DNA from 3 places in the Enhydrobacter sp. genome. Region 1 is predicted to be linked to each of the others. Evidence: predicted binding sites of a transcription regulator. Region 1 holds the regulator's gene; each other region holds the start of a gene.
What was found. The regulator PhoB, encoded in region 1, activates phosphate uptake and scavenging genes when phosphate is short. The targets are predictions, from matches to a motif close to TGTCATNNANCTGTCAT.

Region 1 (9,651 bases):
AAGTCTTCAAGCACGTCGTCCTGCCCTACACCCGGGTCGGCGTGATCGGCGGCGTCATGCTGGGCCTGGGCCGCGCCCTCGGCGAGACCATGGCGGTCACCTTCGTGATCGGCAACGCACACAGCGTCTCCGCCTCGATCCTCGCGCCGGGCACGACCATCTCGGCGTCGATCGCCAACGAGTTCACCGAGGCCGTGGGCGACCTCTACACATCGTCGCTGATTGCCCTCGGCCTGATCCTGTTCGCGATCACCTTCATCGTGCTGGCCGCCGCGCGCTACCTGCTGCTGCGGCTCCAGAATCAGGGGCTCTAGCATGGCGACGGAACGCCTGAACGCGCTCTATGCCCGTCGCCGCCTGCGCAACACGGTGGCCCAGGGCTTCGCCTATGCGGCGACCGCGTTCGGCCTCGGCTGGCTCGTGCTGATCCTGGCCGTCTTGCTCTTCCACGGCGTGGGCGGCCTGTCGCTCGACGTCGTCACCCGGAACACACCGCCGCCCGGCTCGGAGGGCGGCCTGCTGAACGCCATTGTCGGCAGCATCGCCATGACGGCGCTGGCGATCGCGATCGGCACGCCGATCGGCATCCTGGCGGGCACTTACATGGCCGAATACGGGCGGCACGAGAAGCTTGCCACGGTCGTGCGCTTCATCAACGACATCCTGCTGAGCGCCCCGTCGATCGTGATCGGTCTTTTCATCTACGAGGTCATGGTGGCCCCGATGGGCCACTTCTCGGGCTATGCCGGCGCGGTGGCGCTGGCGGTGATCGTGATCCCCGTCGTGGTGCGCACCACCGAGGACATGCTGCGGCTGGTGCCCGACACGCTGCGCGAGGCGGCCGCCTCGATCGGCCTGCCGCGGTCGCACATGATCGTACGCATCGCCTATCGCGCCGCGCGCGCCGGCATCGTCACCGGCATCCTGCTCGCCATCGCCCGCATCAGCGGCGAGACGGCGCCGCTTCTGTTCACCGCGCTCAACAACCAGTTCTTCACGGTCGACATGAACGCACCGATGCCGAGCCTGCCGGTCGTCATCTTCCAGTTCGCGCTGTCGCCTTACGAGGAGTGGCAGAGGCTCGCCTGGACGGGCGCGCTTCTGATCACGGTCACGGTGCTGGCGCTCAGCATCTTCGCCCGCTCTCTCACCGCGAGAAAGACATGAACGTCGCTTCCTCCAACGCGCCCGCACCGGCGGCCGATCGCGCCGCCATCAACGCCGCTGGCCTCGCCGAGAAGGTCGCGATCCGCAATCTCGAGTTCTTCTACGGCGATGCCCGCGCGCTCAAGGGCATCGATCTCTCGCTCTATGCCAACAAGACCACGGCCTTCATCGGCCCCTCGGGCTGCGGCAAGTCCACGCTGCTCAGGGTGCTCAACCGCATGTACGACCTCTATCCCGGCCAGCGCGCCACCGGCGAGGTGATGTTCGACGGCGAGAACCTGCTCGATGCCGGCGTGGACATCAACCTGCTGCGCGCCCGTATCGGCATGGTGTTCCAGAAGCCGACGCCGTTTCCGATGTCGATCTACGAGAACATCGCCTTCGGCATCAGGCTTTACGAGAGGCTGCCGCGGGCGGCACTCGACGCGCGCGTCGAGCACGCCCTGCGCCGCGCTGCGCTGTGGGACGAGGTGAAGGACAAGCTTGGCGCTTCCGGTCTCGGCTTGTCCGGCGGCCAGCAGCAGCGGCTCTGCATTGCCCGCACCGTCGCGGTGAAACCCGAGGTCATCCTGTTCGACGAGCCTTGCTCGGCGCTCGACCCGATCTCGACCGCCAAGATCGAGGAGCTGATCGACGAGCTGAAGCAGGACTACACGATCATCATCGTCACCCACAACATGCAGCAGGCGGCCCGCGTCTCCGACTTCACCGCCTTCATGTATCTCGGCGAGCTGATCGAGTTCGATGTCACCGAGAAGATCTTCACGGCGCCGGCCGACAAGCGCACGCAGGCCTATATCACCGGCCGGTTCGGCTGACGGATTCGCGCAAGGAGCCTCGATATGGCGAACGACCACATTCTGAAGCGCTTCGATCAGGAGCTGGAGCGGCTCAACGCCACGATCAACGAGATGGGCGGCCTGACGGAGAGCCAGTTCGCGCGGGCGCTGGAAGCCGTGCGCGAGGGCGACACGGCGGTTGCCGAGGAGGTGATCGCCGACGACGCGCGGGTGGACGCGCTCGATGTCGCGGTGCAGGAGCAGACGGTGAAGCTGCTCGCGCTGCGCCAGCCCATGGCGGTCGATCTGCGCATGGTGCTGTCATCGATCAAGATCGCGGCCGCGCTCGAGCGTATCGCCGACTACGCCAAGAACACCGCCAAGCGCAGCATCGTGCTCGCCCAGGGAACAGCGCCGGCCGCCGCCGTCGCCGGCATCGACCGCCTCGGCCGGCTGGTGCGCACCGCGCTCAAGGATGTGCTCGACGCTTTTGCCGACGAAGATGTCGCCAAGGCGCGTGACGTGTGGAACCGCGACGAGGAGATCGACCAGGTCTACACCGGGCTGTTCCGCGAGCTCCTCACCTACATGATGGAGGATCCGCGCACCATCACCGCCTGCACCCATCTCATGTTCATGGCCAAGAACATCGAGCGCGCCGGCGATCATGTCACCAACATCGCCGAGCTGGTGAACTTCCGCAGCACCGGCCAGAACTTCGCCGAGACGCGGCGCAAGGGCAGCGGCGCGCTCTACGCCACTGATGCCTCGTCATGAGCATGGCCGCCACCGCGCCTTCGCGCCGCGAGACGCAGACCTCCTCGGTGAAGCCGCGCGTGCTGGTCGTCGAGGACGAGAGCGCGCTCGTCGAGCTGCTGCGCTACAACCTCGAGCAGGCGGGCTTCGCGGTTTCCGTCGCCCATGACGGCGAGGAAGCATTGGCATCGGTGCGGGAGGACACGCCCGATCTCGTCCTGCTCGACTGGATGCTGCCCTTGATGTCGGGCATCGAGGTCTGCCGCCAGCTCCGCCGCCAGACCGCAACGGCCAATCTGCCGATCATCATGCTGACGGCGCGCGGCGAGGAGGGCGATCGCGTGCGCGGCCTCGACGCCGGCGCCGACGACTATGTCGCCAAGCCGTTCTCGCCGACCGAGCTGGTGGCGCGCATCCGGGCCGTGCTGCGGCGCATCCGGCCCGCGCTCGCCGACGAGGCGCTGAGCTACGCCGATATCGTCATGGATCTCGTCGCCCATCGCGTCACGCGCGGCGGCAAGCCGATCCATCTCGGGCCGACCGAGTTCCGGCTGCTGCGCCATTTCATGGAGCATCCCGGCCGCGTGTTCTCGCGCGAGCAGCTTCTCGATGCGGTGTGGGGCAAGGACGTCTATGTCGAGGCGCGCACCGTCGACGTCCATATCCGCCGCCTGCGCATCGCGCTGAACGGCAGCAACAGCGCCGACGTGATCCGCACCGTGCGCGCCGCGGGCTATGCGCTCGATGCCCGGGCCTGACGGTTTTCCACAACCCCGGTCACGATCCTGTAGCCTCGCATCGGTAAGTGATCCTTGCTCGTTCCGCGCCGGCATCGTCCCCACGCCCCGCTGCGGAACGGGCTGGTTCCCCCGGGACGGTCACGCCGTCGCCGAAGCCTCACTTGCCCCTCCTTCGATCACGAAGGAGGGGTTTCTTTTCCGGCCGCGTGCCATAGCCAGAGCAGCAGCAGCAGGCCGGGGATCGCCATGAGGGTGGTCAGCATCCAGAACACCGTCCAGCCCGTTTCGGTGGCCAGCCAGCCCCCGCCGGCGGACAGGACGGTGCGGCCGAAGGCCATCAGCGATGTCAGGAGCGCATATTGGGTGCCCGCCATGCCGGCGGTGCAGAGGCTCGACAGGTAGGCGATGAAGGCGACGCCGCCCAGGGCGCCTGTGAAGTTGTCGGCGGTGATGGCGATCGTCAGCACGATGATGTCGTGTCCCGCTTGGGCCTGCCAGGAGAAGAGAAGGTTGGTGACCGCCTGCAGGATGCCGGCGATGAACAGCGCCTTGAACAGCCCGTAGCGCGCCACGAGAAGGCCGCCGGCCAGGCCGCCCACGATCGTCGCCGCGACGCCGAAGCTCTTGCTCACGCCGAATATCTCCGGCCCCGAGAAACCCATCTGGTCGAAGAACGGCAGCGTGATGCTGCCGCCCAGGGCGTCGCCGTACTTGTAGAGCAGGGCGAAGAGCAGGATGACGAACCAGCCGCGATAGGCGAAGAATTCGGCGAACGGGCGCACGACCGACTCGTTGAGCCATTCGCCGGTGGAATGGATGATCGGTCGTTTGGAAACCGGTTCGTCGGCCCAGAACGTGGTTGCCACGCCGACGACCGCGAGAACGGCGATCAGGCTCAGCACGGTCGACCAGGGCATGACGCTCGGCAGCAGCTGCGACATCGCGCTGACGATCCACAGGGCGATGCGATAGCCGAGCTGGGTGGTCGCCGAGCCGGCGCCCTGCTCTTCGTCGTGCAGGATCTCGATGCGATAGGCGTCGATGGCGATATCCTGCGTCGCCGACAGGAAGGCGATCGTGACGGCGGCGAAGGCGGTGAACCATGGCCTCGCGACCGGATCGCTCCATCCCAGCAGCAGGGTCGCCAGCAGGATGCCGATCTGGGCGGCGAGCATCCAGCTCCGCCGGCGCCCGAGCCAGCGGTCGAGCAACGGCAGGGGCATCCGGTCGACGAGCGGCGCCCAGGCGAACTTGAAGGCGTAGGGAACGCCGACCAGCGCGAAGATGCCGATGGTCGTGAGGTCCACGCCGACCTGGCTCATCCAGTACGACAGCACCGAGCCCGAGAGCAGGAACGGCATGCCGCTCGAAAAGCCCATCAACAGGATGATGAGCTGCCGGCGGTCGCGATAGACTTCGGCCGCCCTGGCCCAGCGTTTCCAGGCCGACCGTACGGGGACGGAAAGGCTCAAACGAGCTCCCGCAGCGGCTTTTCCGGCCGTGCGCCGACATGGGAGATGATCTCGGCGGCCGCAATGCCGCCCAGGCGGGCGCATTCGGCGAGCGGCTTGCCGCGGGTGAAGCCATGCAGGAAGCCCGCGGCATAGAGGTCGCCCGCGCCGGTGGTGTCGACCACTTTCGCGACCGGCGCCGCCGGAACGGCATGGGTCTCGCCGCCCTTGATCACGACCGAGCCTTTTTCGCTGCGCGTCAGGGCGGCGACCTTGGCTTCCTTGCGCGTGGCCTCGACCGCCGCCTCGAAGCTCCGGACCTGGTAGAGCGATTTGATCTCGCTCTCGTTGCCGAACAGGATGTCGACCTTGTCGCGGATCAGCACCCGGAACTCCTCGCGATAGCGGTCGACGCAGAAGGCATCGGAGAGCGTGATCGAGACCAGCCGGCCGGCGGCATGGGCGGCATCGAACGCCTTGAGCACGGCCTTCTTCGCTTCCGGCGCGTCCCACAGATAGCCTTCGACGTAGGTCACCTGCGCGGCGCCCACGAGCCTGGGATCGATGTCGGCCGGGCCGAGCCCGGTGCAGGCGCCGAGATAGGTGTTCATCGTGCGTTGCGCGTCGGGCGTCACCAGGATCAGGCAACGCGCCGTGGCCGGTCCGGCCGTCGCCACCGGCGTGTCGAAGGCGACGCCAGTCGCCCGCAGGTCGTGCGCGAACACCGCGCCGAGCTGGTCGTTGCGCACCTTGCCGATGTAGGCGCCCTTGCCGCCGAACGAGGCCACGCCCGCCATGGTGTTGCCGCACGAGCCGCCCGAGATCTCGACGGCGGGCGCCATGGAGGCATAGAGGGACTCGGCGCGTGCCTCGTCGATCAGCGTCATGCCGCCCTTGTTCAGCGCATGCTTCACGAGAAAGGCGTCGTCGGCATGGCTGATGACGTCGACAATGGCATTGCCGATTCCCAGCACGTCGAAGGCAGCAGATGTCATGAGATCTCCGGAAAGGCAGGGCTAGAGAGTCAGCAAATGCATGCCGGGCCTCGTTTCCTCGAGCAAGGTCACGATGCCGGCAACGGTGAAAGGAATGTCGGCCCGCAATTCGGCCCGCTCGATGCCGAGCGCGCGCAGCCCCATCTCGCATACGATGAAGCGCCCGCCAAGCTCGATGCAGGCCTGCAGAAGCGTCTCGAAGTCGCCGACGCCGCGCTCGCGCATCAGGGCGTCGCGCCCCCAGCCGGCAAGGCCCGGCGGCGGCCCGGTAAGCGCACGCAGCGCATTCATGGTGAAGAACAGCACGGCCGGCCGGTTGACGGCGAGCGCCGCGCTCGCCAGTGCCAGCGCATAGTGCACGCTCTCGTAGTCGCCCGAGCGCACGATCAGGGACAGGCCACCCTCGGGACTCTTCATCGCGTGCCGCAGGTCGGGCAATCGGGGCGCTTGGCGACGGTCATCTCGTCGAATGCAGCGCCGAGCGCGTCATACGTCAGGAGCCGGCCCGACAGCGAACGGCCTATGCCCAGGATCTCCTTCACCACCTCGGTGGCCTGCAAGGCGCCGAGCGTGCCGGCAAGCGCCCCGAGCACGCCGGCTTGCGCGCAGCTCGGCACCGACTCCTCCGAGGGGGCAACCGGGAAGATGCAGCGCAGGCAAGGGTGACTTTCTCCCTGCCAGGCCTTGTAGGTCGAGATCTGGCCGTCGAAACGAAGGATCGCGGCGGAAACCAGGATCTTCCTCAGGCGATAGCATGCGTCGTTCAGGAGATAGCGCGTGGCGAAGTTGTCGCTGCCATCGGCCACCACGTCGTAGTCCGCGACGATGCGCTCGACATTCTCGGCCGTCAGCCGTTCCCGGTGCGCGCGGACCGTGACCTCGGGATTGATCTCGCCCAGCGCCCGCCGCGCGCTCTCGGTCTTGGGAAGGCCGATATCGGCCGTGCGGTGGATGATCTGGCGCTGCAGGTTCGAGAGATCGACGGTGTCGTCGTCGATGACGCCCAGCGTGCCGATCCCCGCCGCGGCAAGATATTGCAGGGCGGGCGCGCCAAGGCCGCCGGCGCCGATTACCAGCACCTTGGCCGCGATCAGCCGCGACTGCCCCGTGCCGCCGATCTCGGGCAGCACGATATGGCGCGCGTAGCGCCTGATCTGCGCCTCGGTCATATCGGGTAGCACCGTCATGGTCCGCTTATAGCATGGTGCAGGGGGCCCAATGGCTGCTACAGCGACGCCCCCGATGACGGCCCTTTCCGATTCCTCCGCCGCCGAGACCAGGCCGGCACTGACGCCGGTGCTGCTGGCCGTGCTCGCCCTGCTGTCCGCCTTCACACCGCTGTCGATCGACATGTATCTGCCGGCCCTGCCGGTCATCGAGAGCGACCTGAAGGCGAGCGTGGGCGACATCCAGCTCACCCTGTCGGCCTTCATGATCGCTTTCGGCGTCGGCCAGATCTTCTACGGACCCGCCGGCGACCGTTTCGGGCGACGGCCGGTGATCCTGGGTGGCCTGGCGGTCTACGTGCTGGCGAGCATCGGCTGCGCCTTCGCGGCGGCGGCCGATCAGCTCGTGCTGCTGCGGCTGCTGCAGGGGCTCGCGGCCTGCGGCGGCGTGGTGCTGGCCCGCACCATGGTGCGCGACCTCGCCGAGCGCGATCAGGCGGCGCGTGCCATGTCGCTGATGATGGCCTGCACCTCCATCGCACCCATGCTGGCGCCGCTGTTGGGCGGGCAAATTCTCTGGTTCCTGGGATGGCGCGCGATCTTCTTCATCCTGGCGGGCATCGGTCTCTTCGCCTGGACGGCCGCCTTCACCCGCCTGCCCGAGACGCTGCGACCCGAATACCGTCAGCCCCTGGTCGTTTCGGCGATCCTCAAACGTTTCGGCGAGCTGCTGCGCCACAAGGCCTTCATGGGTTACGCCCTCACGAGCTCGCTGCAATTCGCGGCGCTGTTCTCGTTCCTCTCCGGCTCGCCGTTCGTGTTCATCCAGCATTACGGCATCCCGCCGCGGCTCTTCGGCCTGCTGTTCGGCGGCATGGTCGTCTTCATGACCGTGGGCAGCCTGCTCAACGCCAAATTCGCGCCTGTCTTCGGCGCCGGCAAGATCCTGCGTTATGCAGTGATCGTGCCTGCGATCGTCGGTCCGGCGGCGCTCATCCTCGGCCTGGTCGAGGCGCGCTCCGGTGCGATCGGCATGTGGCCGTTCTTCCTCTGCCTGGTGCCGCAGATCGCCGTCATCAGCCTGATCGGCCCCAACGGGACGGCGATGGCGCTGCAGCGCTATCCCCACATGGCCGGCACGGCCTCGTCGCTGATGGGCATCATGCAATTCGGCCTCGGCGCGATCTTCGGTGCGATCGTCGGTCAGACCTTCGACGGCACCATCGCGCCCATGACCACGGCCATGGGCATCGCCGGCGCACTCTGCCTCGTCGCCCACCGTTGGCTGGTGGGACGCGATTAGAGTCGGTAGCACGCCGCTGCCGTGGCGGCCAGATCAGCGCCGCAAATCGACCACCAGCAGGTCACCGCGTTCGTTGCCTGCCGCGAGATGGAAGCCGCCAGGCGACCAGGCGAGGCAGGTGATGGCCGAGTCGTCGGCCATCTTCAGGACCACCGAGCGCCTGGTCTTGATATCGCCGAGCTGCAGCTCGCCCGAGTCGTAGCCGCCGGCCACGAACTCGGCTGAAGGATGGGCGGCGACGACGGTGATCAGGCCGGCGCCCTCCTCGCCGAACTGCACGGGGGGCTTTCCTTCCGGCCCCTTGCCGGCGAACGGCCAGGCCGTGAACACCGGTTGCGCGGAGGTGAAGAGCCAGCGCGCATCGGCCGACCAGGCGAGCGACTTCACCTTGGCCGGGTAGCCCTGCATGCGCATGTCGGTCGACTGGGCGATGCGCCAGACGTGGATGTCGTTTTCCTGCGTGCCCGTGGCGATGAACTTGCCGTCGGTGCTCCATTTCAGCGCGACGTGGCTGCCCGCCCAGGCGAAACGGCGCGGTGGCAGCGCGACGTTGCCGATGCTCCAGACCGTGACGCCGCCATAGTGGGCGCAGGCGATCCGGCTGCCGTCCTTGCTGAAATCGACGTCGGCCACGGTGCTCTGGTGCGGCCCGAATTCGTTGAGCTCGCCATCCTTCACCACCAGCGCCATCCTGCCCGCGACGGCAGCGACGGCCCCTGTCGCCTTGTGGACGGCGATATGCTCGATCCACTTGCCCTTCTGGTTCGCGAGCTCGCCCGCCGTGCCGTCGCGGCCGAGCCGCAGCAGGCGGCCGTCGTCGCCGCCGCTCACGAAGCCGTCGCCGGCCGGATCGGCAGCGAGTGCGAGCACGGCTCCCTGATGCAGCGGCGCGGCGGCCGCGCTCTCCGGCGCCTCCGTGTCGGCCGGCAAGACGCGCACTTGCCCGTCGCCCAGAGCGAATGCGACGGCAGCACCGTCGCGGCTGAAGGCGCAGGCCGACACCGGCGCATCGGTCGCGACGGTGCGCGATGGCGGCAGCGTCGTGCGCCAGGCCGGATTTGCGAGGTCGAGCTTCACGATCCGGTTTCAGGCCTGTTTCAGGCAGTCCTGGAAGCCGCGCTTGAGGTTCTCGCCGTCGAGATTGCGGCCGATGAAGACGAGCTTGCTGGCGCGCGTCTCGCCGGCCTTCCAGGGCTGGCCCCAGTCGGCATCCATCATCATGTGAACGCCCTGGAAAACGTAGCGCCGGGGTGCGCCGTCGATCGCGAGAATGCCCTTGCTGCGGAAGATGTCC
Region 2 (9,651 bases), 720 kb from region 1:
GGGACTGGCCTTCCCGGCGCATTTCCTGATCCGCGTCACGATCGAGGGCGGGCGGCATATTCTCGACCCCTTCCATGACGGCGCCCTGCGCGATGCGACCGAGCTCAGGGTGCTTCTGCGGCAGGTGCTGGGACCTCAGGCGGAGCTGCAGCCCGCGCATTTCGACCCGGTGGCCGATCGCGACGTGTTGCTGCGGCTCGAGAACAATGTCCGTTTGCGGCTGGCGGGACAGGGCGACTGGCTGGGCGCGGCGCGGTCGCTCGACCGCATGCTGGCGATCGCGCCGGACCGCGCCGAGCTCCTGTTCGAGGCCGGCGAGATCAATGCCCGGCTCGACAAGCGCCGCGCCGCGATCGCCGCCTTCAGCCGGTTCCTCGATCTCGAGGGCGGGCAGAGCGATCCGGCGCTCCGTCGCCGCGCCTCGGAACTGTTGCAGGAACTGCGCCGCGGGCTTAACTGACTGCCCGCAAGATGAGGCCCGGCCGATGAAACTCAACGTCGCCATCCAGATGGACCATGTCTCGACCATCGACATCGATGGCGATTCGACGTTCGTGCTGGGCCTCGAGGCGCAGCGCCGCGGCTACGAGGTCTGGCACTACACGCCGCCCGAGCTGGTCTTTCGCGATCGCAAGGTGATGGCGCGCGTCCAGCCGATGCAGCTCAGGCGCGAAAAGGGCAACCATTTCACGCTGGGCGCGCCGGAGATGCGCGATCTCTCCACCTTCGACGTGCTGCTGCTGCGGCAGGACCCGCCGTTCGACATGTCGTACATCACCACGACGCATCTGCTGGAGCACATTCATCCCGGGACGCTCGTCGTCAACGATCCGGCGAGCGTGCGCAACGCGCCGGAGAAGCTGTTCGTCACCCACTTCGACAACGTGATGCCGCCCACGCTCATCACCGCCGATGTGCGCGCGCTGCGCGCGTTCCGCGACGAGCACAAGGACATCATCCTGAAGCCGCTGTTCGGCAACGGCGGCTCCGGCGTCTTCCGGCTGAAGCCGGACGACGAGAATTTCGCTTCGCTGCTCGAGATGTTCTCCCAGCGCAGCCGCGAACCGGTGATCGCGCAGCGCTACCTGCCCGAGGTGCGCCAGGGCGACAAGCGCATCATCCTGATCGACGGCCGCGCGGCCGGCGTCGTCAATCGCGTGCCGGCGGAGGGCGAGGCGCGCTCCAATATGCATATCGGCGGCAAGGCGGTGAAGGCGGAACTCACCAAGCGCGATCGGGAGATCTGCGAGACGATCGGTCCGGAGCTCGCCCGGCTCGGCCTGATCTTCGTCGGCATCGACGTGATCGGCGACTATCTCACCGAGATCAACGTCACGTCGCCGACCGGGCTGCAGCAGATCAACCGCTTCGACGGCGTCTGCCTCGAGGCCGACATATGGGATCGCATCGAGCTGCGCTACCAGGCGACGCGCGGGAGCAAGGCATGAGCAGGCGCACCTTCCTCGTCATGGGTCTGTCGGCGATGGCTTGGCCTGCCGCGGCGCAGACCTTCGAGTCGATGATGGAGAAGCCCATCGTCAAGGCGGTTCGCGAGGGCGACGTCGACAAGGTCCGGCACGCCCTGCTCAAGGGCGAGAGCCCCAACCAGATCGACTCCTCGGGCCGGTCGCTCCTGCTGGTGGCGACGCAGGCGGGACAGGCGGACATCGTCGATGCGCTACTGAAGGGCGGCGCGGTGGTCGATGTCACCGACCGCGACGGCTACACGTCGCTCATTCGTGCCGCCGAGCAAGGGGACGACAATATCGTCGCCATGCTGCTCAGGCGCCATGCCCGGCCCGACGCCCAGACCCGTCAGGGGCTGACGGCGCTGATTGCGGCGACGCGCGCCGGATCGGTCGAATCGTGCCGCCTGTTGCTGGAAAGCAAGGCCAATCCAAATCTTGCGGATTTCACCGGCCGCACGGCCTTGAGCTATGCCCGCCAGGGCAATCGCGGCGCGATCGAGGCGATGCTGCGCAAGGCAGGCGCGCGCTGATGGCGGCCGCCGCCAAAGCGGCGCCGATCCGGATCAGCGGCACGCTTTGGCTCGACCCCGCCGAGATCGAGGAGAGCTTCGTGCGCGCCGCCGGCCCGGGCGGCCAGCACGTCAACAAGACGGCGACGGCGGTGCAGTTGCGCTTCGACGTGCGCGGCTCGCCGTCGCTTCCCGGCGACGTCCGACGCCGGCTGGAGCGGCTGGCAGGAAGCCGCCTTACGCGCGACGGCGTCCTGGTGCTCGTCGCACAGGGCGAGCGCAGCCAGAGGCGCAACCGTGAGGAGGCACTCGCCCGGCTGGTCGCGCTGATCCGGACAGCCGCGCGTCCGCTCGTGCCGCGCAAGCCGACCAGGCCCACCAGGGCGAGCAAGCTGCGGCGACTCGACACCAAGAAGCGGCACGGCGCGCAGAAGGCGTTGCGGCGCGGCCCGCCCGAGTCCTGCTGACAGCCCGCCGCCCTTTCCGGGAAAGCCGCCGCACTCCGGTGGCGCAATCCTTCTATCCCGATCGTGGACTCAGCCGTCGGCTGCGGCCTGGATCGATGAAAGGCCATCCTTCACGATCTCGCGCAGCTTGAACTTCTGGATCTTTCCCGACGGGGTCGAGGGCATCTGGTCGAGCGCCATCAGGCGCTCGGGGATGTATTGCAGCGCGACCTTCTGCGCTTTCAGGAAATCGACCATTTCTGCGAAATCGATTGACTGGCCGGGCTTGGTCACGATCACCGCGCAGGCGCGCTCGCCGAGGCGCTCGTCGGGATAGGCGACGATCGCGGCCTGTGCGACGGCCGGGTGCTTGTAGAGCAACGCCTCGATCTCCACGACCGGGATATTCTCGCCGCCGCGGATGATCACGTCCTTCGACCGGCCGTCGATCCTGACGTAGCCGCGGTCGTCGATCGAGGCGAGGTCGCCGGTGTCGAACCAGTCGTCGGCATCCGTGCCATTGAGGTGCGGGCGGTGGAGATAGCCGCCGAAGTTGGAGCAGGCGCGGATCAGGAGCCGGCCGCTGGTGCCGTTGGGCAGCGGCGTGCCGTCGGAATCGACGACGCGCAGCTCGACGCCGGGCAGCGGACAGCCGCAGGTGTTGAAGGCGCGCTCGTCGTCGTCCTCGGGCTTGATGAGGGTCGCCGCGCCGTTCTCGGTCATGCCCCAGGCCGATACGATCTTGGTGCCGAGCGTCTTGCGTGCCCGCTCGACGAGCGGCCCGGGAATCGGCGCGCCGGCGCAGAGGAAAGTCCTGAGCGTCGGTACGGCCAGACCCGTTTCCGCCACCACGTTGGCGAGGTCGGTCAGGAAGGGCGTGGAGGCCATGGTGAAGGTGGCGCCCTCGTGGCGGATGGTTTCCACGGCCTTGCGGGGATCCCAGATGTCCTGCAGCACGGCCCGGGCGCCCAGCGTGATCGGCATGAAGAGGCCGTACAGGAAGCCCGTCTGGTGCGCCATCGGCGAGGCCATCAAAACGACGTCGCCGGCGCCGAGATGAAGACGTTCGGCATAGGGGATGATATTGGCCGTGAGCGAGTTCGAGGAATGCATCACGCCTTTCGGCTCGCCCGTGGTGCCCGATGTGTAGATGATCTCGGTGATCTCGTCCGGCGCCGGCCGCCTCAACGCCGGGACGGCCCGTGCGTCGGTCGTTTCGTCCGGATTCCCTTGCAGCAGCGCGCCGAAATCGCTGTCGCCCTTGCCGCCGATGACCAGCACGTGCCGCAGATCCGGCAGGGCGGGCCGAAGAGCACCGATCATCGACTCGTAGTCATGGCCGCGGAATCGCTTGGGCACGATCACGACCTTGCTCCGTGCGTGCTTCAGCATGAAGCCGAGCTCGCGCTCGCGGAAGATCGGCATCAGCGGATTGAACACCGCACCGGTCCGCGCGCAGGCAAGATAGGCGACCGTGAACTCCCACCAGTTCGGCAACTGGGCGGAGACCACGTCGTTGCGCTCGACTCCGAGCCTCGCAAGGCTGGCGGCGAGGCGATCCGAAAGGCGCGCGAGTTCGCGATACGTAAGCCGCCGCGTTTCGCCTCGATCGATCGAAATGGCGGTGACGGCCTCCTTGTCCGGCCGTTGTTTCAGACAGTCGTCGAGGTCGTCGTTGATCGTGCGGTCCCGCCAGAATCCCTTTTCGACCATCGCCGCGCGACGCGGCGGAAAGAGGACGGCATCGAACTCCATGGCTTCCTCCCTTGCCTTGCCTTTTCAGGCTGTTCTTCGCGGATGGTCGGCCGAACCGATCCGATAGACAAGGACCGGAGGCTTTCATAGATTTCGAGAAGGCGATTCCGAGAAAGCGAACCAAGGGAGTGCTGCCTATGGCGAAAGTCGGCGACAAGGTGCCCAGCGCGACATTGCGCACCATGGGGCCCGAGGGACCCAAGCCCGTCTCCACCGAGGAACTGTTCGCGGCCGGCAAGAAGGTCGTGGCCTTCGCGCTCCCGGGGGCCTTCACCCCGACTTGAAGCGCCAAGCATGTGCCAGGTTTTCTGGCCAACGTCGACGCGATCAAGGCGAAGGGCGTGGATACGGTGGCCTGTATCGCAGTCAACGACCCGTTCGTGATGGGTGCCTGGGGCAAGGACCAGAAGGTCGGCGACAAGATCCTGATGCTGTCGGACGGCAATGCCGAGTTCACCCACGCCATGGGGCTCACCCTCGATGCCTCCCGCAACGGTCTCGGCACGCGCAGCCAGCGCTACGCCATGATCGTCGAGGGCGGGATCATCAAGGACCTGTTCGTGGAGAAGCCGGGCGCTTTCGAGGTCTCGACGGCCGAGAACGTGCTCAAGCACCTCTGAGGCGGGTCAGGCCTTCGGGGCCGGAGCGCTCTTCCTGAGAAGGCGCGGCAGTGCCGCCATCAGGACGAGCGCTCCGGCGCCGACGGCGTTCACGATCGCCGATCCGACATAGAGCCACAGCGCGATATAGGCCGACGATATCAACAGCGTGATCGCGGTCACGCGGGCGCCGAAGGCGGTAAACTCGTTGAAGGAGATGCGCTTGCCGTCCTTCTCGGCGAGGCCGGTGACGGTGACGTTCGCCGAGGCGCCGATCAGGGTGCCGTTGCCGCCCAGGCACGCCCCCAGCGCCAAGGCCCACCACAGCACCTGGCCCTGCGGCCCGGCGTCGAGCTTCTGCAGGAGGCTCGCGATCAGCGGGATGGTGACGGCGGTGTAAGGGATGTTGTCGATCACCGCCGACAGGAAGCCCGACACCCAGAGCACGACCAGGGCGGCAACCAGCAGCGTAGCCTGCGGCGAGAGCCCCAGACCGTTGCCGATCGCCTCGATCGCCCATCCCAGCCCAAGGGCCAGCGAGTCGATCAGCCCGGTCGCGACGGCCGCACCCACCAGCACGAACAGGAAGAGAAAGAAAGCGAGCGTCGGCCACTCGATGTCCTTCTCCAGGATCGCCAGCACACCATGCTGACGCTCGTCCGGCGTCGGCCGGTGCTCGCGCAGGTAGTAGTAGTCCTGGGCGAACAGGATGACGGCGATGCCGATCACCGCCGGCACCGATACCGGCATCCCGGTCAGCGAATGGGTCATGAAGCCGGCGAAGATCGCCGCGGTCACCCAGCAAGTGGTGCGCAGCAGGGGCACATTGGTGAGCCGGGCGCCGGTCGGCGTCGCGGCAGCGTCGTGGTCGCGGTCGGCTCTCGGGCCGATGTCGGGACCGTAGTAGCGCCGGCTGAACCAGACCAGCACCACCATCATCGCCGTGCAGGGCACGGTGAGGTTGTCGATGAAATCCATGAAGGAAAGCCCGCTGCGCGGGTCGGCGCCGATCAGCACGTTGGGCGGATCGCCGATCAGCGTCGCCGTGCCGCCGATATTGGCCGCCATCACCATGGGCAGGAAAAAGGCCGAGCCGTCGATGCGAAGCCGGCGCGCCATCTCGGCCGCCATGGGATAGGCGAAGATCACCGTCGTGACGTTGTCGAGGATGGCCGACAGGACGCCGGTGAACCAGATGATGAGCCGCGCCGCCCGGCTGGGATTGCCGCGCGATCGTTCGAGCAGCCGGTCGACCGCCCAGGGAAAGACATTGGTGGTCTTGAGCACGCCCACCAGTGCCATCATCGAGAACAGCAGCAGGATGACGTTGAGGTCGATGGCCGCCATCGCCGTCTCGAAGGAGACCAGCCTGAACGGCGTGAAGTAGGAGATCAGCCAGACGAGCGCCACGGCGCCGATCGGCACCAGCACGCGGTGCACGCGGTCAGCCGCGAGGCCAGCGAACACCGCCACCAGGATGACGGCGACCAGGCCCTGGCTCACCGCGTCGCGGGTCGATTCGAAGCCGTGCATCAGGCGAGATAGGTGGCGGACACGCCGCCATCGACGACCAGAGTGTGGCCATTGACGTAGGACGCGGCGGGCGAGGCGAGGAAGATCGCCGCCCCGGCGATTTCCTTCGGATCCGCCCAGCGCTTCGCGGGACAGCGATCGCGCTGCTTCTCGCCTTGCGGCGAGGCGATCAGCCGGGCGTTGGTCTCGGTTGCGAAGAAGCCGGGCGAGAGGGCGTTGGCAGTGATGCCCGTGGCGCCGAGCTCGGCCGCCAGCGCGCGGGCCAGCGCCGTGAGCCCGCCCTTTGCCGCGACATACGACACCGCGCCCGGGACGGCGAGGTCGGCCACGATCGAGGCGACCAGGATCAGCCGTCCCCATCCCTGATCCAGCATCGCCGGGACGACCACCTTGACGAGGGCATGGGCGGCCGAGAGATCGATATCGACCAGGCGGGCGAAATCCTCCGAAGTGATCTCGGTGAAGAGCCGTCGATCGCGCTCGCCCACATTGTGCACCAGGACGTCAATCCGGCTGGCCCCGGCGATGGCCTCGCGCATCGCTTCCCGGTCGGCCATGTCGAAGGCGAGTCCCTCCGCGTCGAAGCCGGCTGCCCGCAGCTCGGCAAGGCGTGGTTCCAGGCGATCGGCCGACCGGCCATGCAGCAGCACGCGCGCGCCGGCCTCGGCGAGACCGCGCGCCATCTCCCAGCCCAGGCCACGAGCGGAGCCGGTCACCAGGGCGGTGCGGCCGTCGAGGCGGAACTGATCGGGAAAGGTCGACATGGGGCGGCACAGTCGGCTATTGGGCTCGCCCGAATTAGCGTTGGACGGGGGAATGCTGCAACTGCCCAAAGTGATCGGCCATCGCGGCGCGGCCGCCTATGCCGCGGAAAACACGCTGGACTCCTTCCGCGAGGCCAGGCGCCGCGGGGCGACCTGGGTCGAGACCGACGTCAAGCTGACCGCCGACGGCGTGCCGATCCTGATGCATGATGCCTCGCTCAAACGGACGACAGGGGTCGACCGGCTGGTGGCCCAAACGAAAGCGGGCGATCTGCCGCAGGGCGTGCCGACGTTCGAGGCGGCCATCGACTGCCTGCGCGAGCTGGGTCTCGGCTGCAATGTCGAGATCAAGCCCTGCGAGGGCCGCGAAGCGGAGACCGCCCGCGTCGTCGTCGAGGTCTTGCGGCGGCGCTGGCCGGCTGCCCTGCCGGCGCCCCTGCTTTCGAGCTTCAAGGACGCGTCCCTTGTGGCCGCCCGCGAGACGGCGCCCGAATTCGCGCGGGCCATCCTGATCGACGTGCTGGAGGACGATTGGCGCGGTCGTGCCGAAGCCGTGACCGCCGTCGGCGTCAATGCCAACGGCAAGAAGCTGACGGCGCCGCGCGCGGTCGAAGTGCGCAAGGCGGGCTATCTGCTCGGTGTCTATACGATCAACAACGGCGATGTGGCGAAAGCGCTCGTCGGCATGGGCGCGCAGTGCGTCATCACCGATACGCCGGACGCCATCGTCGCAGCGCTGGATTGATGCATTTTGGGGGTTGCGTTCGCACAGCAGTCTTGGTGGACTGTCACAAGACTGAAACAAATCAGACACATCGCAGTCTCATGCCCCGTCGATACAGGGATGGGGCCCTTTTGGGAGGTATCGAGATCATGTCACGTATTCTGCTGTCGTCCGTTGCCGCCGTCGCCGTCCTGGCGAGCGCGCAGGGCGCCGCCGCACAGACCGAAATCCAGTGGTGGCACGCCATGGGCGGCAACCTGGGCGAGACGGTCAATGCGCTGGCCGAGCAGTTCAACAGCTCGCAGAAGGACTACAAGGTAATCCCGGTCTACAAGGGTTCCTACACGGAGACCCTGACCGCCGCCGTCGCGGCCTTCCGCGCCAAGCAGGGGCCGGACATCGTGCAGGTGTTCGAGGTCGGCACGGCCAGCATGATGGCGGCCAAGGGCGCGGTCTATCCGGTCTACCAGCTCATGGCGGACGAGAAGGAGCCGTTCGATCCCAAGTCGTTCATCGGGCCGGTCTACTCCTACTACTCGACGACCGACGGCAAGCTGCTTTCGATGCCGTTCAACTCGTCCACGCCGGTCTTCTACTGGAACAAGGAGGAGTTCAAGAAGGCGGGCCTCGATCCCGACAAGGCGCCGGTGACCTGGGAAGAGGTGGGCGAGGACGGCAAGAAGCTGGTCGCCTCGGGCGTCAAGTGCGGGTTCACGCCGCAATGGCAGACGTGGACCCTGATCGAGAATTACGGCGCCTGGCACAATCTGCCCTTCGCCACCAAGGAGAACGGCTTCGGCGGCACCGACATCGAGCTCAAGTTCAATGACCCCGCGCGCATCAAGTTCATCGGGATGCTGGCCGACTGGGTCAAGGACAAGCGCATGGTCTATGGCGGCCGCGAGGGCAAGTCTACGGCGCTGTTCACCTCGGGCGAGTGCGCCATGCACATCGCCTCGTCGGGCTCGGCTTCGGCCATCCAGAAAGCGCTGGGCGCCGAGAATGTCGGCATCGGCATGATGCCCTACTCGCCCGACGTCATCGCCAAGCCGCAGAACTCGATCATTGGCGGCGCGACGCTCTGGGTCCTGAAGGGCCGGCCCAAGGCGGAGTACAAGGGCGTGGCCAAATTCCTCAACTTCCTGTCGAGCCCGCCGGTGCAGGCCAAATGGCACCAGGAGACGGGTTACGTTCCGATCACCCTCGCAGCGTACAAGCTCACCCAGGAATCGGGCTTCTACAAGAAGTTCCCGGGCCGCGACGTCGCCGTGAAGGAACTCACCCTCAATCCGCCGACCGCGAACTCGAGGGGGCTGCGCATCGGCAACTTCGTGCAGATCCGCGACGTCGAGGACGAGGAGCTCGAGGCCGTGTGGTCGGGCAAGAAGGATGCCAAGTCCGCCCTCGACGAGGCGGTCAAGCGCGGCAACGAATTGCTACGCAAGTTCGACGCGGCGAACAAGTAAAGGTCGGGACGTCCCCTCGTGCTCCTCTCCCCCGTGATGGGGGAGAGGCCGGGTGAGGGGCTCCAAAGGCTCACAGCGCCCGCATGGAAAAGCGCGTCGTCTTCAACGAGCGGTGGCTGCCCTATCTTCTGGTGGCGCCGCAGATGATCATCACACTGATCTTCTTCTTCTGGCCGTCCGCCCAGGCGATGTGGCAGTCGGTGCTGGTCGAGGATGCGTTCGGCGGGAACTCCAAGTTCGTCTGGTTCGCCAATTTCACCAGTCTGCTCACCGACCCGAACTACTACGATTCGGTGCGGCTCACGCTGATCTTCACCGCCCTCGTTGCGTCGATCGGCCTGGCGGTGTCGCTCCTGCTCGCCGTCATGGCCGATCGGATCGTGCGC
Region 3 (9,651 bases), 2.0 Mb from region 1:
CAGCCCGAGAGGCGAGCCGTCTGGCCGACATGCTCCAGCCGCAATTGGCCGCAGGTGTGGGTTCTGTAAACGGAAGACATCACGGATATTCCGGGCTTTAACGGGGCGGCAAAAGGCACGGTTCGCCGTGTCAAGTCAAGCGATCGGGCCTTTCCGTGTGCGGCAACTTTGCCCCGGGGCGCGGCGGGGTCTATAGATCGTCCCCAATGAAGCTCATCACCACGACGGACGAGTTGGCGGCGTTCTGCAAGCCCCTGGCGGATGCCGAATTCGTCACCGTCGACACCGAGTTCATGCGCGAGCGCACCTACTGGCCCAGGCTTTGCCTGGCTCAGGTGGCGGGCCCGGAAGACGCTGCGGCGATCGACGCGCTGGCGGCCGACATCGACCTGTCGCCGCTGGACGAGCTGATGGCCAATCCGAGGGTGCTCAAGGTCTTCCACGCCGCGCGGCAGGATATAGAGATCTTCTATCTGCGCATGACCCGCGTGCCGCAGCCCCTGTTCGACACCCAGGTCGCCGCGATGGTCTGTGGTCACGGCGAGGCGGCGTCCTACGAATCGCTGGCGACCAAGCTCGCCAAGGCCCGTATCGACAAATCGAGTCGCTTCACAGACTGGAGCCGTCGCCCGCTCAGCGAGCGACAGATCGCCTACGCCCTGTCCGACGTCACGCATCTCAGGGTGGTGTACGAGAAGCTGCGCCGGCAACTCGAAAAGAACGGCCGCCTGCCCTGGATCGCCGAGGAGATGGCGGTGCTGAACGATCCGGCCACCTATCGCGCCGATCCCGACCTCGCCTGGCGGCGGCTGAAGCCGCGCGGCGCCTCGCCGCGGCTTCTCGGCACCCTGAAGGAGGTCGCGGCCTGGCGCGAGCGCACCGCGCAGCGCATCGACATCCCGCGCCAGCGCCTCCTGCGCGACGAGCAGCTTCTGGAGATCGCGAGCCACGCCCCGAAGTCGGTCGAGGAGCTGGCCATGACGCGCGGGCTCGGCCGCAACTTCGCCGAAGGCTGGCAGGGCCGCGAGGTCCTCGAAGCTGTCGACAAGGCCCGCCGGATGCCGGAATCCGAGTTGCCCTCGCGCGACAAGCCGCCCGAGCAGCTCCGCGCCCCCGGCGCCGTGGTCGATCTCCTGCGCACGCTGCTGAGGCTCAAGGCCGAGCAGGCCGGCGTCGCCGCCCGCCTCGTCGCGAGCGCCGACGAGCTCGACCGCCTGGCCGCAGGCAAGCGCGACGTGCATGCCCTCACGGGCTGGCGGCACGAGATCTTCGGCCGCGACGCCATCGATCTCGTCGAAGGCCGCCTCGCCCTCGCCCTCGAGGGCGAGCACGCGAAGCTCCTGCCGGTGGAGAAGTCGAAGTAGGCGCGCGGCGCCCTCAGCCCGAGACGATCGCCGACTTGAGGTTGAAGGCTTCGGCCGCGCTTTCGAGACGGCGCGCGGTGACCTCGCCCAGGCTGCGCTTGAGCTGCCAGGGCACGACGAGCCGCAGGTCGCGCTCGGTGCGGCGCAGCGCGATCTGCGGCAGGAGGCCGGGCGCGCCACCGGAGAGGTTATAGGCGAGCCTGAGGCAGGCGCCGAGCCGGCGGGCGAAGGATCGGCTCTTGCCGTCGGTCAGCCTGAGCGCCGTGTCGAGCATGGCCGACCTCGGATCGCTCTTGTAACGGTAGGTGAGCGTCATCGCGAGCACGGCGCGCTCGCGATGGCTCATGCCGGGCGCCGGCAGATGGAGCACGCGCACATAGGCCTGCTCGGCGCGATAGTCGGGATGGTCGTTCCAGGAGATGTCGCTGAGGTGGCAGGCGGCCGTGCGCAGGATGCGCTCGACGTCGCTTTCGCCTGCGAAGACCGGCGTGAGCCAGTCGAAGATCTCCATGGGCGAGAGGTCGAAGCGCCGCCAGCCGGCCCCCTGCTCCTCGGCGAAGGCGATCAGCGGATGGCGCGCCTGCTCCTCGGCGCCGAGGCGCGAATAGTAGAAGCCTTCGCGCAAACCGAAGGCCGAGAAGACCACGTTGCGCGGCTTGAGCGCGGCCAGCAGCCGGTCGAGCGCGAGGCAGGCGAGCGGCAGCGTGTCGACGCGACGGCGCGACACGCCCGGCATCTTCTCCAGCGACTTGGGGCTCTGCACCGCGATCAGCCGCGCGACGGCGCGCACATCGTCGGCCGGAACGTCGTAATGATGGATGATGTGCAGGGGATAGCCCGCCTGCTCCATGTGCAGCCGCGCGAAGGAGCGCCAGGCGCCGCCGACCGCGTAGAAGGTCTTGCCCGTCTCCTCGCGCAGCCAGCGGACATTGTCGATGGCGTCGACCACGATCTTCTTGGGATCCCCCTTGCCCGACGACATCAGCCGGAGCGGCCCGATGGGCAAGGTGCTCGAGGCGCCGATGCGGTTGCCGCCCAATGCCACCAGCTCGAGGCTGCCGCCGCCCAGATCGCCCATCACACCCGCCGCGTCGGGCATGCCGCAGATCACGCCGTAGCCGGAATAGCGCGCCTCGTCCTGGCCGCTCACGACATGGGCCTTGATCTCCGGCCGGCGCTCGATCTCGCCCATGAAGTCGGCGCCGTCGGCGGCGTCGCGCACCGCCGCGGTCGCCAGGAGATCGAGCGACGTCACCTTCATGTTCTGGGCGAGCGTCACGAAGCGGTCGATATTGGCGAGCGCAAGCTCGACACCGGCGGCGTTGAGCCGGCCCGTGGCGTCGAGCCCGCGCGCCAGCCCGCACAGCACCTTCTCGTTGAAGACCGGCAGCGGTGCCCGGCTGGCGCGCTCGTAGACGACCAGTCGGATGGAATTGGAGCCGACGTCGATGATGGCGACGCGGCCCTCTCCGATGCCGCCGTCCCCGACCCGAGCGTGTGCGGTCTGTTGGCCGTCCATGCGCGCTCCGTCTAGCCGAAACCGGGTGGATTTGCAGCGACAAATACGGCCGGCTAGACGCCGCTTGCAGGATCAGGAACTGAGAACCAGCCGCGGCACGGCGCCGCTCAGCCGCATCGCGCTTCCCCGCCCGGAAAGCGAGGGATTCGTCATGAAATAGTGATGGGCGATGAAAGGTTCCTTGCCCGGCTGCGGGCGGACGTAGCTGCCGTCCGGCGTCATGAGCCAGCTCTGGCCGTCGTCCTTGAGATTGGCGACCATGATCTGATCGAGGACCTGCTCGTGGACGGTCGGGTTCTCGACCGGGCACAGGAGCTCGACCCGCCGGTCGAGATTGCGCGGCATCCAATCGGCCGACGAGATGAACACCTTGGCCTGCGCCGACGGCAGCGCCACGCCGGCGCCAAAGCACACGATGCGCGCATGTTCCAGGAAACGGCCGATCATGCTCTTGACGCGGATGTTCTCGCTCAGGCCCGGCACGCCCGGCCTGAGGCAGCAGATGCCGCGAACCACGAGATCGATCTGCACCCCCGCCTGCGAGGCGGCGTAGAGCCGGTCGATCAGCCGCGGATCGACGAGGGAATTGAGCTTGGCCCAGATCGCCGCCGGCTTGCCGGCCGCCGCGTTGGCGATCTCGTCGTCGATCAGACCGTAGAGGGTGGACCGAAGGGTGACGGGCGCGAAGGCGATCTTCTCCATCTTCTCCGGCCGCGCGTAGCCGGTCATGAAGTTGAAGAGGCGCGCGGCGTCACGGCCCATCGCCGGATCGCAGGTGAAGAACGAAAGATCGGTATAGATGCGCGCCGTGATCGGATGGTAGTTGCCGGTGCCGAAATGCACGTAGGTGCGGATCGATTGCGCCTCGCGGCGCACCACCATCGACACCTTGGCGTGCGTCTTGAGGTCGATGAAGCCGTAGACCACCTGCACGCCGGCGCGCTCCAGGTCGCGCGCCCAGCGGATATTGGCCTCCTCGTCGAAGCGCGCCTTGAGCTCGACCAGGGCGGTGACGGTCTTGCCCGCCTCGGCCGCGGCGATCAGCTCCTTCACGATCGGCGAATCGGCGGAGGTACGGTAGAGCGTCTGCTTGATCGCCACCACCGCCGGATCGCGCGCCGCCTGGCGCAGGAACTGCACCACCACGTCGAAGCTCTCGTAGGGGTGATGGACCACGATGTCCTTGGCGCGGATGGCCGCGAAGCAATCGCCGCCGAAGTCGCGGATGCGCTCGGGGAAGCGGGCGATATAGGGCACGAACTTGAGATCGGGCCGGTCGTCGACGATCACCGCCTTGACGTCGCCGATATTGAGCATGCGCTCGAGCTCGAAGATATGGACTGTGTGGCCCGCGATCTCGAGCTGGTCGAACAGGAAGCCCCGCAGCTCGGCCGGCATCGCCGCGTCGAGCGTGATCGAGATCAGGTCGCCGCGGCGCCGGCGCTTCAGCGCGCTCTCGTAGAGCAGGACCAGATCCTCCGACTCCTCGTTGATCTCGACGTCGCTGTCGCGGATCAGGCGGAAGAAGCCGCGCGCCATCACCTCGTAGCCGGGGAAAAGCCGCGGCAGGAAGATCGCGATCAGCTCCTCGAGCGGCAGGAAGCGGATCGCCGCGCCCGGCAGCCGCACGAAGCGGTCGACCTGCGACGGCAACGGCAGGAGTGCCATCAAGGGGCGCTTGTCGTCCTTGCGCTGCAGCTTCAGGAGGGCGGAGAATCCGCCGTTGGGAATGAAGGGGAACGGATGGGCGGGATCGATCGCGAGCGGCGTCAGGATCGGGAAGACCTGATCGATGAAGTACTGCTCGAGCCACACCCGCTCGCGCTCGACCAGCTCCGAGGCGTTGAGGACGGCGATGCCGGCGCCGCGCAGCTCGCCCTGCAGAGTGGCCCAGGCCTGCTGCTGCTCGGCCATCAGGATCGAGGCGCGCTCGCGGATGGCGGCGAGCTGCTCGGCCGGCGTGAGCCCGTCGTCGCTCAGCAATGTCGCCCGATTGGGCAGCATGTCGACGAGACCCGCCACCCGCACCATGTAGAACTCGTCGAGGTTGTCGGCCGAGATCGAGAGGAAGCGCACGCGCTCCAGCAGCGGATGGCGCGGATTGCTGGCCTCCTCGAGGACGCGCGTGTTGAAGGCGAGCCACGACAGCTCGCGGTTGATGAAGCGCCGCGGGCTGTCCGCCGTGATGACGGAGATCTGCTCGTCGCGCGCGGAGGCGTTGAGGGCGTCCATGGCTCGCCGGGGGCCGGTCCGTTGCTGTTTGCCTTATGCACAGAGACGGTAACGCCACCACATGACGGTGTCATGGCAATTAGCTAGTCTTTTGTTTCAAAAGGATTTTTCGAGACAATTCCGTGAAGACCCTGCTCCTCCTGCGCCATGCCAAGTCGGCTTGGGGCCATCCGGGACTGGCCGATCATGACCGTCCGTTGAACGACCGGGGCGAGCGGGCGGCCGAGCTGATGGCCGGCCATATCGCGCGCAAATGTCCCCGGCCCGATCTCATTCTCTGCTCCACGGCGGTGCGGACGCGGCAGACGCTGGCGCCGCTGGTCCACCGGTTGGGTACGCCGGCCCCGCCGATTGCCTTGGAGAAAGGTCTCTATCTCGCCTCCGAGGCCGCCCTGCTGGCGCGGCTGCGGGCCCTGCCGGACGAGGTCGGCACGGTGCTGCTGATCGGCCACAACGAGGGGATCGGCCAGCTCGCGGAGGCCTTGGCCGGCCGAGGCCCGCCGCTTCTGCTCAAGGCGCTGTGGCAGAAGTTCCCGACCGGCGCCCTGGCGGTCCTCCACAGCCGCATCGAGCGCTGGTCCGATCTTTCCGCAGGAGCGACGGAGCTGATCGCCTTCGTGCGCCCGCGCGAGCTCGAAGGCGACGGTTAGTACGTGCCCGGGTACTGGCCGCCGTCCAGCAGCAGGTTCTGGCCGGTGATGTAGCCGGCATGGGCGCTGCAGAGAAATGCGCAGGCCGCGCCGAATTCGTCGGGCGTGCCGAAGCGCCCCGCCGGATGGACCGCCTCGCCGGCCTTGTACTCGTCCTCGTAGCTCCTGCCGCTCTTCGCGGCGCGGGTCCGGTAGGTTCCGCGCAGCCGGTCGGTCGCGAACTGCCCGGGCAGCAGGCCGTTGATGGTGACGCCGTGCTTCACCGTGACCCGCGCCACGCCCGCCACGAAGCCGGTCAGGCCGGAGCGCGCGCCGTTGCTGAGACCCAGGATATCGATCGGCGCCTTCACCGAGCTCGAGGTGATGTTCACGATGCGCCCGAAGCGCCGCTTCATCATGCCGTCGACCGTCGCCTTGATGAACTCGATCGGCGTCAGCATGTTGGCGTCGATCGCCTTGATCCAGTCGTCGCGCGTCCAGTCGCGGAAATCGCCGGGCGGCGGCCCGCCGGCGTTGTTGACCACGATGTCCGGCTCGGGACAGGCCGCCAGCACCTGCTTGCGGCCGGCCTCGGTCGTGACGTCGACCGCGACCGGCGTCACCTTCACGCCGGTCTTCTTGCGGATCTCCTCGGCCGTCGCCTCGAGCTCGGTCTTGGTGCGGGCATTGATCACGAGGTCGACGCCCTCCTGCGCCAGCGCCATCGCGCAGCCCTTGCCCAGCCCCTTGCTCGCCGCGCAGACGATCGCCTTGCGGCCCCTGATTCCCATATCCATCGCTTCACTCCCTATCGGTCGACTCGCGTCCATACCTGCGTCTCGCCGAACATGGGCGAGCCGACATAGCCGCGCAGGCGCAGCCTGCCATCCGGCTGCAGGTTGATGTTGGCGTTGTAGATCTTGCCGTTCTCTCCATTGTAGATCCGGCCGTCCTCGTAGGCATTGGGGTCCGAGGTCTTCCTGAATCCCCAGATCAGCGGCATGCCGATCACCTTGCGGCTGCGCAGCGCCGGGTCGGCATTGCGATAGTCGGTCGCCATGTCGGGCGCCACGACCTTGCCGTCCGGACCCTTGGGATCGATCAGCCCGACGATATAGCCGCAGATCGGCCCGCTCGCCGCGTCCGTGCATGGCGCGATACGTACCTTGGCGACGCCCGAGGCGGTGAGCCAGGTGCCCATGACCGAAGGTGCCTGCGCCGAGGCATTGACAGCCGCCGTGCAGAGCACCGCCGCGAGTGCGACCCTTTTCATGTCTTCCCCCCCTCTGCCGGCGGCCAGGCCGCCGACAATTCCGCAAGAACATCGGCGGCGAGCCGGCGATCGATCTCGCGGCTTTCGACCAGCGCCCGGCGATCCAGCGCCGCCACCACGTGCCTTGCGGCGTCGGCCGACCGCTCCATGTGCGAGACCAGATAGTGCACGACGCCCGGACCGGCATGCAATTGCCGGTCGGCGAGCTGCTTCAGGATGATCGAGCCCAGCAGGTCGTCGTCCGGCGGCGCCACCGCGACCGCAGGCGCCGCGCGCAGCCGCGACGCAAGGTCGGGCAGGGTGATCCGCCAGTGCGCCGGCGGATGCTCGGCGATCAGCAGCAGCGAGCCGCGTCGCTCGCGCATCAGGTTGTAGAGGTGGAACAGCGCGCGCTCGGGCGCCCGCTCGGCCCGCTCGATGACGAGGGTGCCGGACGCGTCCGCCAGGGCCGTCAGATCGGCCACCGTCTTGCCGTCGAGGTCCCTGCCTTCGATGATCGCGGCGCGCGCACGCGCGGCCCAGATGCGCCCCAGATGCGTCTTGCCGCAGCCGGCCGGCCCGCTCAGCGCCAGCGCCGGCGCGGGCCAGTCCGGCCAGCGATCGATCCAGGCGAGAGCTTCGCGGTTGCCGGCGGCGACCACGAAATCCTGGCGCGCGTAGGTCGGCGAGGGCAGCGTCAGATCGAAGGTGAGCTGGTTCGCCATGGCGATGTCACCGGGCTATTCGGGGTCGGCGCCGCGATAAAGGGCGCTCGCATGGTAGCGCTGCAGGAGGAAGCGCGCGATCACCCCGATGACGGCCGCGATCGGCACCGCCACCAGGACGCCGACGAAGCCGAACAGCGATCCGCCGGCGAGCAGGGCGAACATGATCCAGACCGGATGAAGGCCGACCCTGTCTCCGACCAGCTTGGGCGACAGCACGTTGCCCTCGAGCAAATGGCCGATCAGGAACACCGCCGCGACCTTGCCGACAGAGATCCAGTCCGGCGGAAACTGCGCCAGCGCCATGCCGATCGCCATCGTGGCTCCCACCAGCGTGCCGACAAAGGGAATGAAGGAGATCAGCCCCGCGATCAGGCCGATGACGAAGCCGAACTGAAGACCCACCAGCGACATGCCGACGCCGTAGATCGTGCCGAGGCAGAGGCAGACGAGGGCCTGGCCGCGCACATACCCGGCGACCGCGGCGTTGGACTCGCGGGCGAGCTTGCGCACCGTGTCGGCGTGGTCGAGCGGCAGCGCGTTGTCGATGGCGGCCAGCACCTTCGGCCAGTCGCGCAGCAGGTAGAAGGTCACGACGGGGGTCAGGAACAGCAGCGCCAGGAGGTTGATGACGGCGACGCCCCGCTGGGCCACGCGGCTGGCCACGTCGCCCAGGAGGGCGAGCGCCTGTCCCGCCCACTTCGAGGCCTCGTTCTGGATGTCGAGCAGGCTCAGCGGCTCAAGGCCGAGCTTGGAGCGCAGCGGCTCGATCATCGGCTGCAGCCGCGTCGCGGCATTGACGATGTATTCCGGCGCCTTGCCCACCAACGCCTCGACCTGGCCGAACACCGGCGGCACGATGGCGAAGGTCGCGCCGATCATGATCAGCGCGGCCAGAATCGTCACCGCCGTCGTGGCCAGGGTGCGCGACAAGCCGTACCGCTGCAGGCGGGCCACCACCGGATCGAAGAAATAGGCGACCACGGCGCCGACCACGAACGGCAGCAGGATGTCGTTCAGCAGCCACAGCGCCAGCACGACCAGCGCCGCGCCAGCCGCCCAGAAGCGCCAGCGGCCGTTGGCAGCCGTCCGGCTCATCGCAAATGTCCGTGCACGTGGATCAGCGGGACTGCAGCCGCCATTGATCTCCATCCTGGACGAGCTGCAGGCCGACCTGGGAGAGGGTCTGCTGCAACTGCTCGGGTGTCCCGAGATAATCGAGATGCAGATCGGCGCGATCGGCCTCCAGCGTGCGGACCGAGACCCCCTTCACCGCCGGCACCGACGCCAGCCGTTGACGGATCTGCACCCAGTCGCCGAGCGACCGGATCGGCACCGTCACGTCCATGGCCGCCTGCGCGTCCGGCCGGACGACGGCAATGCTGCGCCATTGCTCGGCAAGATTGGCATGCATGCTCTTGGCCGCATCCGCCAGCCCCTGCGCGTCCTTCACCGTTACCTTGGGAATGTCGCTGCGGGCGCCCGTCTGGGTGTCGTAACGCATGCCGCCCACGGTGAGCGGGCCCGACTGCTTGTCGCCCTCGACGATGGCCACGATGATCGTCGGCATATGATAGCGCGCGTTCAGCCGCGACAGCGCCGAGACATCGCCGACATAGGCCTCTTCGACCGACAGCGCGTTCTGGTCGAGCTGGTCGCCGCGCACGACCGTCACCGGCACGGCGCTGCCGGACGTATCGAGCGCCTTCCAGGCGTCGCGCCAGGCATTGTTGTCGTCGAGTGGTTCCACGCCGTCGTTGTCCTTCCACAGCGGGATCACCAATGCCGGACGCGCCACCGTCTCGACGACACCGACCCCCGACTGGCCGAGCCATGCCTTGACCTGCTGGTTCGCGAAGATGACGTTCAGCGTCGCCTGATAGCGATTGCCCGCCACGCGCTCGCGCACGAACTCGACGCTGCGCACGAG

Region 2: ugpB (sn-glycerol-3-phosphate ABC transporter substrate-binding protein UgpB) is a predicted target of PhoB. The motif match lies at 7,862-7,878, and genes of this name have one in related genera.
Region 3: OJF58_RS25475 (RNA degradosome polyphosphate kinase) is a predicted target of PhoB. The motif match lies at 5,177-5,193, and genes of this name have one in related genera.

Annotation. Positions count from the first base shown of each region.
Region 1 covers NZ_CP126889.1:1,710,997-1,720,647, reverse strand. The annotation lists gene pstC (phosphate ABC transporter permease subunit PstC) at 1-314, shown strand, start outside; gene pstA (phosphate ABC transporter permease PstA) at 316-1,167, shown strand; gene pstB (phosphate ABC transporter ATP-binding protein PstB) at 1,164-1,985, shown strand; gene phoU (phosphate signaling complex protein PhoU) at 2,010-2,723, shown strand; gene phoB (phosphate regulon transcriptional regulator PhoB) at 2,726-3,460, shown strand; gene OJF58_RS08660 (AmpG family muropeptide MFS transporter) at 3,619-4,914, opposite strand; gene OJF58_RS08655 (adenosine kinase) at 4,911-5,888, opposite strand; gene OJF58_RS08650 (DsrE family protein) at 5,910-6,305, opposite strand; gene moeB (molybdopterin-synthase adenylyltransferase MoeB) at 6,302-7,075, opposite strand; gene OJF58_RS08640 (Bcr/CflA family multidrug efflux MFS transporter) at 7,131-8,357, shown strand; gene OJF58_RS08635 (WD40 repeat domain-containing protein) at 8,391-9,434, opposite strand; gene OJF58_RS08630 (GTP-binding protein) at 9,444-9,651, opposite strand, start outside.
Region 2 covers NZ_CP126889.1:2,428,266-2,437,916, forward strand. The annotation lists gene OJF58_RS12180 (transglutaminase-like domain-containing protein) at 1-460, shown strand, start outside; gene gshB (glutathione synthase) at 486-1,448, shown strand; gene OJF58_RS12190 (ankyrin repeat domain-containing protein) at 1,445-1,999, shown strand; gene arfB (alternative ribosome rescue aminoacyl-tRNA hydrolase ArfB) at 1,999-2,445, shown strand; gene aliA (cyclohexanecarboxylate-CoA ligase) at 2,515-4,179, opposite strand; partial or broken gene OJF58_RS12205 (peroxiredoxin) at 4,317-4,799, shown strand; gene OJF58_RS12210 (sodium:proton antiporter) at 4,806-6,311, opposite strand; gene OJF58_RS12215 (SDR family oxidoreductase) at 6,311-7,075, opposite strand; gene OJF58_RS12220 (glycerophosphodiester phosphodiesterase family protein) at 7,128-7,820, shown strand; gene ugpB (sn-glycerol-3-phosphate ABC transporter substrate-binding protein UgpB) at 7,949-9,265, shown strand; gene ugpA (sn-glycerol-3-phosphate ABC transporter permease UgpA) at 9,349-9,651, shown strand, end outside.
Region 3 covers NZ_CP126889.1:5,123,209-5,132,859, forward strand. The annotation lists gene aspS (aspartate--tRNA ligase) at 1-80, opposite strand, end outside; gene rnd (ribonuclease D) at 207-1,364, shown strand; gene OJF58_RS25470 (Ppx/GppA family phosphatase) at 1,378-2,883, opposite strand; gene OJF58_RS25475 (RNA degradosome polyphosphate kinase) at 2,956-5,115, opposite strand; gene OJF58_RS25480 (histidine phosphatase family protein) at 5,238-5,765, shown strand; gene OJF58_RS25485 (SDR family oxidoreductase) at 5,762-6,541, opposite strand; gene OJF58_RS25490 (DUF2147 domain-containing protein) at 6,553-7,017, opposite strand; gene OJF58_RS25495 (DnaA/Hda family protein) at 7,014-7,721, opposite strand; gene OJF58_RS25500 (AI-2E family transporter) at 7,737-8,819, opposite strand; gene OJF58_RS25505 (DUF2066 domain-containing protein) at 8,842-9,651, opposite strand, start outside.